2 regions of the Streptomyces sp. NPDC059785 genome follow, and region 2 is predicted to be linked to the other one. Evidence: riboswitches for the same ligand, from Rfam matches in the RefSeq annotation. Region 2 holds a riboswitch; the other holds the start of a gene.

Region 1 (4,605 bases), on a different contig from region 2:
TAGACCGCGGCCCCGACACCCCTCCGGGAGCGGAAGATCCCGTTCTGCCCCATGCGGGCCCGCACGTTCGTACGATCAAGCGGCGCCCTCCGCACGGAGGTGCGCGGGACGACCGAGGAGGGGGACATGTCCAGGATTTCCAGGCGTTCACTGCTGGGGTACTCGGGGACGGCGGCGGCCGGGGCGGCGCTCGGCACGGCCGGTACGGCGCAGGCCGCGGAGGCCGACGGCGCCGGGACCGCCGCGAGCGCGCGGAGCACGGGCGGTACGGAGAGCACGGGCGGTACGGAGAGCACGGCGGCGGTCGAGTTCCCGTCCGACACCGAGTTCAGCGGCTTCACCAGCCTCGCCGCGGAGGACGCGACGCTCGAATTCACCTTCACGATGCGGACCGAGTCGGCCCCCTCGGCGTACGCCATCACCCCGCGCGAGGTCGCCGACGCCCTGTCCGCGCTGGCCGTCTCCCGCGGCTGGCCGCCGATCACGTTCAGCGGCAGACCCGCCCCGGTCGACATCAACTGACCCACGAGCACGTCCGCCTCGCACGGCGCCCCGGACCAACTCCCGGTCCGGGGCGCCGTTTTCGCTGTCAGCGTGAGCCGGCGCGCAGCCCACCGCCAAGAACGTACGTCCTGTACATTTTTGACGGACACCACTGCGAGGAGGCGTGAGCCATGCACCGACCGTCCGCCCGCTACGTCCTGCCCGAGTTCACCGAACGCACCAGCGCCGGGATCCGGACGCTGGATCCGTACTCGAAGCTGCTGGAGGAGCGGGTCGTCTTCCTGGGAACGCCGATCGACGACCGGTCCGCGAACGACGTGATGGCACAGTTCATCCACCTCGAACACGCGGCGCCCGACCGGGACATCTCGCTCTGCATCAACTCCCCCGGCGGCTCGTTCAGCGCGATGACGGCGATCTACGACACGATGCGGTACGTCACCTGCGACGTGGAGACCACCTGCCTGGGCCAGGCGGCCTCGGCGGCGGCCGTGCTCCTCGCCGCCGGCGCACCGGGCAAGCGGTCCGTGCTGCCGGGCGCGCGCGTGCTGGTCCACCAGCCGTCGATCACCGAGCCGGTCCAGGGACAGGCGAGCGACCTGGCCGTCCAGGCGGCCGAGTTGACCCGCACCCGGCGGACACTGGAGGAGATGCTCGTACGGCACACGGGACAGACCCCCGAGCGGATCGCCGCGGACATCGAACGGGACCTGTTCCTGGACGCGCCGGCCGCGGTGGCGTACGGCCTGGCCGACCGGATCGTGCCGAGCCGCAAGGTGCCGCCCGCCACACCCGGCGCGAGGTGAGCCGCGCATGCTGCCGCCCGAACTGCCGCCGCTGCCCGCGCTCACCCGCGCCGAGGGCGAACTCGTCGACTGCTACCTCGACCTGGTCGACCTGCTCGGCCGCATCAACCCGGCACGCCCCGGGGACACCTACCGCGGACTGCGGGCCGCCCAGGCGCTGGTCGGCAAGGCGGCGGCGCTGCGGGACGCGCTCACTCTGATGCATCAACGGGGCGAGAGCGAAGTCCACGCGCCGACCCTGGCGCGGGCGCTGCGGGTCCTCGACGGCGAGCGGCGGACCGCTCGCGTCACCGTCCCGCCCGCCGGGGACATCTGACGCATACACACCCGCACCGGTCCCGGCCACCGTCGGCGTGCCGTCCGGTCCGGGGTTCAAACGGACCGAACGGATGACCTCTCTTCGGAGTAGACGCACCACCCTTTCCGGCACCGGTCGAGTTGCGCAACACGCGTACAGCGGGGGCGGAATGAGGCCCTGCACCGCAGGTACGACGGTGGTACGGGGCCTCAACCCGCGTTCCGAACACGGGGTGTCCACCCGAACGGGCGAGTGGTGAGTAACCCCACAAATCCTCGGTTCCGTTCGGTTTTCCCGTGCGACATGAGTGAAGATCCTCTGCGACGACAAGCCCCCGCCACAGCGGCGGGGCGGTCCGGGCGGACGCCGAGTCCTGCCGCTGCCCGGACGACCGGTCGACGGAGTGGATCGGCAGGAGTGGAGGACCCAGCACGACGGGCCGCCGGAGAGATCCGGGCGGTCCTTGGGGTGAAGCCGCGCACGCGGCCGGGCAACTTCGCCAGCCCGAATCCGACAGGTCATCCTTCACAGGCGGCTGACGAAGGGTTGCGCATGTCTGCGCTCAACTGTGTCCCGTCGCTGTGGAGCAAGGCCGGTACGGTCTCCGCTCTCACCGTCGCCGCCGTGGGCGGCGGCCTCGTGGTCCCCGGTGCCGCCGCCGACGCCTCGGCGGCCACCTCCGCGACGAAGGCACTGCACGTCGCGGCTTCGAAGAAGGGCTCCCCGTACAAGTGGGGCGCCACCGGGCCGCACCGCTTCGACTGCTCGGGACTCACGCTCTACTCGTACAAGAAGGCGGGCAAGAAGCTGCCCCGGACGGCCGCGCAGCAGTACAACAAGACCCGTCATGTCTCGGCCTCGAGCCGCAAGGCCGGAGACCTCGTGTTCTTCCACTCGGGCCGGAGCGTCTACCACGTCGGCATTTACGCCGGCAAGGGCAAGATCTGGCACTCCCCGAAGACCGGTGACGTGGTGAAGCTCCAGAAGATCTGGACCAAGAGCGTCTGGTACGGCAGGGTCCGCTGACCCGACCCCGGGGGCGGCCTCGACGGGCCGTCCCCGGGGTGTCACCCCTGATCCGCAGGCGTGACGCCCGCCGAACGGGTAACCCGTTCGGCCATGGCCGACCACGCAGCAGAACCGGCACGGCGCGAGACGCCCCTGGAGCGCGCCGACCGGAATTTCGCCGAACTCCTCCAGGAACTACGGGTGACCCAGACCGGGGTGCAGATCCTCTTCGCGTTCCTGCTGACCCTGGCGTTCACCCAGCGCTTCCCGTCCCTCGACACCGTGCAGCGCGCCACGTACGTGACCACGCTGCTGCTGGCGATGCTGGCCGCCGCCCTGTTCGTGGCACCCGCCGCCCTGCACAGGTCGCTGTTCCAGGAGAACGCCAAGGCCGCGATAGTCCGGGTCTCCTCGGTGCTGGCCACCGTCGGACTCGGCGTCCTGATGCTTGCGTTCACCGGGTCCGTACTGCTCGTCGTGGACGTGACGCTGGACCGCGGCGCGGGCATCGCCGCCGCGGCGGCCACGCTCGTCGCGTGCGTGGCGCTGTGGGTCGTGCTGCCGCGGCTGGTGCGGCACGCGCTCAGGACACGAGGGGTTCCGACAGCAGAACGAGACCGAGCAGCGCCAGTACCGCACCGGTGACCCCGGCCACTGCCCGCGCGGCGCGCGGCCGGCGCAGCCACCGGCCGAGCCGGTCGACCAGCAGCGCGACCGCCGGGAACCAGACCAGGGCCAGGCCGACCACGATCAGCGCGAGCAGCAGGGTCCTGGGCAGCGCCGGACTCCCGGCGGGCACGAACTGCGGGAGCAGGCTGAGGAAGGTGATCGGCGCCTTCGGGTTGAGGGCGTTGGTGACGAAGCCCTGACGCAGCGGCCGGGCGCCCGCCGATCCGTCGGCCGGTGCGCCCTGCGCGCGCCACAGCGACCACAGCGTCCGCACGCCCAGGTACAGGACGTACCCGCCGCCGAGCAGCTGGAGCGCGCGGAACAGGGCGGGCACCGCCACCAGGACCGCCGCGACCCCGGCCACGGCGAGCGCCGTGTGCACCAGCAGGCCGCCCGCGATGCCCAGCGCGCACGCCACTCCGGCCCGGCGGGAGACCAGGGCGTTGCGTACGACGACGGTGAAGTCGGCGCCCGGCATGGCGACCATGCCCGCGGCGACCCCGGTGAAGGCGACCAGTTGTGCGTCCATGCCGCCCAGCCTGCCCGCCCCGGCCCTTAAAGAGGTATGTCGAATAAACTGGGTCTGCCTTAAGCAGTGCTTCATACGGCTGCCTTGAGCAGTGCTTCATGCGGCGTCGCATGCGGGACTCGGCCGGTCACGGAAAGGGGCGGTATGTACGATCCGACGCGGCTGGCGGCGCTGGTGGCGGTCTCGGAGGCCGGTTCCATCACGCGCGCCGCCGAGCGGCTCGGCTACACGCCGCCCGCGCTCTCCCAGCAGGTGGCGAAGCTGGAACGGGAGGCGGGCACGGCCCTGCTGGTGCGGCATCCGCGCGGCGCCCGGCTGACCGCCGCGGGCGAACTGCTCGTCACCCGGGCCCGGCGGGTCCTGGACGAACTGGAGCTGGCCCGGCACGAACTGGCGCGCGTCGCGGGCCTGGCCGGTGGCTCACTGCGGCTCGGCACCTTCCAGACCGCGGGCATCCATCTGCTGCCGCCGGTGCTCAGCGCGTTCCGCCGGGCGCATCCCGACGTGGAGCTGGCGGTGGCGAACCACGAGCCCCCGGCGGGGATCGCGGCGGTGGCCGCGGGCGAGGTCGATCTGGCCCTGACCCACACGTACGCCCCGGCGGAACCCGTGCCGCTGCCCGCCTCGGTGGCCGCGGAGCCGCTGCTGGTCGAGGAGCTGGTGCTGGTGACCGCTCCGGGGCACGCGCTCGCCGACGGCTCCTCGCGGCTGCCGCTCGGCGCGCTGGCCGGGCAGCCGCTCATCAGCATGGCTCCCGACCATCCGCCCCGGCAGGGCGTGGAGGCCGCGCT
Region 2 (4,605 bases):
CCGACGGCCGACGCCTGGCGGTCGCCCGCGCGCTCGGCGAACGCGGCGCCCTCCAGATACCGTTCGGGATCGTCCGACAGCGCCAGTTGCATCGCGGGGGCGGCCCCTCCGCTGCGGTACTGGGCCGCGGCGAGGGCGCCGAGCGCCTCCCGGGCCGCGTTGTACCGGTCCGCCCTGCGCGCCGCCTCGTCCCGCAGGTCGTTCAGCCGCCGCTCCGCCGCCCCGGCCTTCTCCTCGGCGCCGTTGTACTTCTCGGTGGCGACCTCCGCCTCCTCGTACAACTTGTCCACCTCTGCCTTGACCTCGGACAAGGAGAGCTGCGGATCGGCGTGCGCCGTGCCGTCGAGGCCCGTCGCGGTCGTCGCCGCGGTCGCCGCGCCGGCGAGGGCGACCGTGGCCGCGGTGCGGGCCGTGGGGCCGCGGAGCGAGCGCTGTCTGGGCTTGCGGTGCGCTGCCACGAGGGCCCACATCCTTCCGTACGGCCGCCCGCGCGGGGCGGTCTGCGGCGACCCGTCCGGTGGCGGCCCCGCACAGGGGAGCGAGCCGCCACCGGACCTTCTCGGCGGCGACCGGCGGCCGCCCCTGGCCCGGGCGGCGGTGGAGAGCCGGTCACCTGGGGGAGGACGCTAAGCCGGGGAACGAGGGCACGGAGACGCCATGTACGGAAATGACGGCAGTGGATCACCGGGTGACCGTGAGTGTCCGTCCCGCCGTACCGGAGCCGTCGATTCGAACCGGTTTGCTGACCGATGCGGCGGATCCCGGGGGACGGGGAGCGCCGGGCTGCTACGGCGGGCCGACCTCAGCCGCCGCGCAGAGAGAGCCCTGCGCCTCGGTCGTCACGCCAGGCCCGGTGACCGGAGCCGCCCGTGGGCAGGAATAGGCTCCGGACCATGGACGTACTCATCCATCTCTTCGTCGGCCTGCACATCATCGGGATCGCCGCGCTGCTCGGCGGCTTCCTCACCCAGATGAAAGCGATGGGCCAGGGCACGGCCCGGTTCGTCCCCGGGATGCTGCACGGCGCGCTCACCATGCTGGTCACGGGCATCGTGCTGGTCGGCCTCAATCAGGCCGACGACAACACCGTCAACAACATCAAGATCGGCGTGAAGCTCGCCCTGCTGATCGTGATCCTCGGGCTCGTCTATGTGAAGCGCGACGAGGAGAAGGTGGACAAGGGTGCCTTCGCCGCGGTCGGCCTGCTGACCATGGCGAACATCTTCATCGCCGTCCTCTGGACCTGAGCGGGCCTGAACGGGCCTTCCCGTAGAAGGGGGTCCACTAAAAGGGGGTCTACGCGTGCGTAGACCCCCTTCAACGTTTCCGGTCCGGCTCAGGCCGGCCGCACCACGCTGTGGATGATCGACTCACCCGCGTAGTAGATCGACTCCTCACGGACGTATGCGCCCGGCTTCGGGGCGTGGATCATCATGCCGTTGCCGATGTACACGCCCACGTGACTGATGTCGTCGTAGAAGAAGATCAGGTCACCGGGCTGCGCGGCGGAGAGCGAGACCGTGGTTCCCGCGTTCACCTGGTCGTACGTGGTACGCGGCAGGCTGACACCGGCGGCCTTCCAGGCGGCCTGCGTCAGCCCTGAGCAGTCGTAGGAGTCGGGCCCGGTCGCGCCCCAGACGTACGGCTTGCCGATCTGGGCGCGCGCGAAGGCGATGGCCTTGGCCGCCTTCGTACTGGACGAGGAACCCGCAGACGAGCCGGTCGAGGAACCTGTGGAGGTGCTGCCCGACGAGCTCGAGCCCTGGCTCTGTTCGGCCTCCTGGCGCTTCTTCTCCTCCGCGGCCTGCTGCCGGGCCAGCTCCTCGGCCTTGCGCTGGGCCTCCTGCTGCTTCTTCTCCTCGATCGCCTTCAGCCGTGCCTTCTCCTCGGCGGTCAGCTTGGACAGCAGCTCGCGGGCGTCGGCGAGCTTCTGCTGTACCTCCGCCTTGGACGTCTTCAGCGTCTTCTGCGACGAGGTGAGCGTCTCCAGGCTCTCCGACGCCTCCTGCCGCTTCTTCGTGGTCGCGGCCTGCTCGGTGACGTAGTCGTCGACGGCCTGCTTCTGGCGGCTGGTGAGCCGGCTCATCAGCTGGGTCTGGTCGAAGTAGTCCTGCGGGTTGTCGGCCAGCAGGAGGGTCGCCGTGTCGGGCGCGGCGGCGCCGGTGCGGTACTGGGCCGCGGCGAAGGAACCGAGCTCCTCGCGCGCGTCGTTGAGTTTTTCGGTGCGCTTGGCCACATCGTCGAGGAGGGTGTCGACGCGCTTGCGCTGTTTGGCGGTCTGCTCGCGCGTGGCGTTGTACTTCTCGGTGGCGGTCTCGGCCTGGTGGTAGAGGTCGTCGACCTTCTTCTGCACCTCCTCCATGCTCGGCTTCGGCTCGGCCGGCGCGGCGTTCGCCGTCTGCGAGAGCAGGGCCACGGAGGTGAGGGCGGCGGTGGCGAGGGTGGGGGTCCTGAGACCCGCAAGGCGCGTAGCGGCGGGACGCCATTTGCGGTGCGACGCCAAGGGAGGCGACTCCTTCCGTGATCCGCCTACCGGGTTAGCTGTCGGGTTCGGGCGGGTGGTTCGGAAGGGTTGCCCTACGGTGCGCGCGTGTCCAGTGGCTGCCCACTGGTTGGCGGCACCGATTCACCCCAAGGTCGGTTGGGTCCCCGGCTCCGGCTGCCGCGGGGGCGCACCGGACTCGGCGGAGGCCGCACGGCCCGGCGACGTTCGCCGGTGGGGGTCGGGCGGCCTGCGCAGCACGCTAGCCAACTCGTGTGTCTTCTGTGAAGGTTGATGTTCGATATGCCCGATACATTTTCGTGACCTTTTTGCGGGACGGTCGGTGGTGGTGACGTACGTCTCACCGTGGCGTGATGGCGGTGACGGCTGTCCGGAACGGACCGCGGTCGGGCCCGTAGCGGAAGGTGACCGGCCGGTGGCGCGGAGCCGATGAGAGGTACGCGATTTCCGGCGCGGTCCCGGGTGGTTCTGCTGCGCGGCCCCGGGTGTCAGTGGGGGCGCCTAGACTCGGATGGCGATGAGCAGCCTCTTTGACGACAGCTTCCTGGCGGACCTCCAGCCCTCCGGGGCCCATGGGGAAGAGCCTCCGCCGCCGCCCGAGGACGGGGCTCCGGAGCCGATCCCGGACGACCTGTTCGCCGGGCGCTTCGACGCGCCGCCGCCCAGGGACGCGTACTACCGGGACGGTGCCGCCCGCCCGCACGTGGACCCGGCCGCGCTCCTGGACGGGCTGAACGAGAACCAGCGCGCGGCCGTGGTGCACGCAGGCTCCCCTCTGCTCATCGTCGCGGGTGCCGGTTCCGGCAAGACGCGCGTGCTCACGCACCGCATCGCGCACCTGCTGGGCGAGCGCCATGTGCACCCGGGCCAGATCCTCGCGATCACGTTCACGAACAAGGCCGCGGGCGAGATGAAGGAGCGCGTGGAGCAGCTCGTGGGCCCGCGGGCGAACGCGATGTGGGTGATGACCTTCCACAGCGCGTGTGTGCGCATCCTGCGCCGCGAGTCCAAGAAGCTCGGCTTCACCTCGTCGTTCTCGATCTACGACGCCGCCGACTCCAAGCGCCTGATGGCCCTGGTCTGCCGTGACCTGGACCTCGACCCGAAGCGCTTCCCGCCGAAGTCGTTCAGCGCCAAGATCTCGAACCTGAAGAACGAGCTGATCGACGAGGAGGACTTCGCGGGCCAGGCGGCCGACGGTTTCGAGAAGACCCTCGCCCAGGCGTACGCGCTCTACCAGTCGCGGCTGCGCGAGGCGAACGCGCTCGACTTCGACGACCTGATCATGACGACGGTCAACCTGCTGCGCGCCTTCCCGGACGTCGCCGAGCACTACCGCCGCCGCTTCCGCCACGTCCTGGTCGACGAGTACCAGGACACCAACCACGCGCAGTACGCGCTGGTCAGGGAGCTCGTCGGTCCCTCCGGCGAGGGCGAGGGCGATGGCGTCGGCGACGGTCTCGGCGAGGGCCCGGCCGAGCTGTGCGTCGTGGGTGACGCCGACCAGTCGATCTACGCCTTCCGCGGCGCCACCATCCGCAACATCCTCCAGTTCGAGGAGGACTACCCGGACGCGACGACGATCCTCCTGGAGCAGAACTACCGCTCCACCCAGACCATCCTGAGCGCCGCGAACGCGGTCATCGAGCGCAACGAGAGCCGCCGCCCCAAGAACCTGTGGACCAACGCGGGCACGGGCGAGCGCATCACGGGCTACGTCGCGGACACGGAGCACGACGAGGCGCAGTTCGTCGCCGACGAGATCGACCGGCTCACCGACGCGGGCGAGGCGAAGGCGGGCGACGTCGCCGTCTTCTACCGGACGAACGCCCAGTCCCGTGTCTTCGAAGAGGTCTTCATCCGCGTCGGCCTGCCGTACAAGGTCGTCGGCGGCGTCCGCTTCTACGAGCGCAAGGAGGTCCGCGACGTCCTCGCGTACCTGCGCGTGCTGTCGAACCCGGAGGACTCGGTCCCGCTGCGCCGCATCCTGAACGTGCCCAAGCGCGGCATCGGCGACCGCGCGGAAGCCATGATCGACGCGCTCTCCCAGCGCGAGAAGATCAGCTTCCCGCAGGCGCTGCGCCGCGTCGACGAGGCGTACG

The links. A riboswitch is a leader RNA that binds a small molecule or an ion and turns the genes downstream of it on or off. The one in region 2 is predicted to bind cyclic di-AMP.
Region 1: it holds a riboswitch for cyclic di-AMP, as region 2 does, so the genes downstream of both, ACFV6E_RS00630 (C40 family peptidase) here and ACFV6E_RS34990 (NlpC/P60 family protein) in region 2, are expected to answer to the same signal.

The regions. Positions count from the first base shown of each region.
Region 1 covers NZ_JBHWHV010000001.1:124,274-128,878, reverse strand. The annotation lists gene ACFV6E_RS00645 (twin-arginine translocation signal domain-containing protein) at 127-522, shown strand; gene ACFV6E_RS00640 (ATP-dependent Clp protease proteolytic subunit) at 675-1,310, shown strand; gene ACFV6E_RS00635 (hypothetical protein) at 1,318-1,626, shown strand; cyclic di-AMP (ydaO/yuaA leader) riboswitch at 1,963-2,157, shown strand; gene ACFV6E_RS00630 (C40 family peptidase) at 2,161-2,634, shown strand; gene ACFV6E_RS00625 (DUF6328 family protein) at 2,728-3,261, shown strand; gene ACFV6E_RS00620 (LysE family translocator) at 3,200-3,814, opposite strand; gene ACFV6E_RS00615 (LysR family transcriptional regulator) at 3,959-4,605, shown strand, end outside.
Region 2 covers NZ_JBHWHV010000064.1:17,424-22,028, reverse strand. The annotation lists gene ACFV6E_RS35000 (NlpC/P60 family protein) at 1-458, opposite strand, end outside; gene ACFV6E_RS34995 (hypothetical protein) at 894-1,247, shown strand; gene ACFV6E_RS34990 (NlpC/P60 family protein) at 1,337-2,503, opposite strand; cyclic di-AMP (ydaO/yuaA leader) riboswitch at 2,511-2,697, opposite strand; gene pcrA (DNA helicase PcrA) at 3,021-4,605, shown strand, end outside.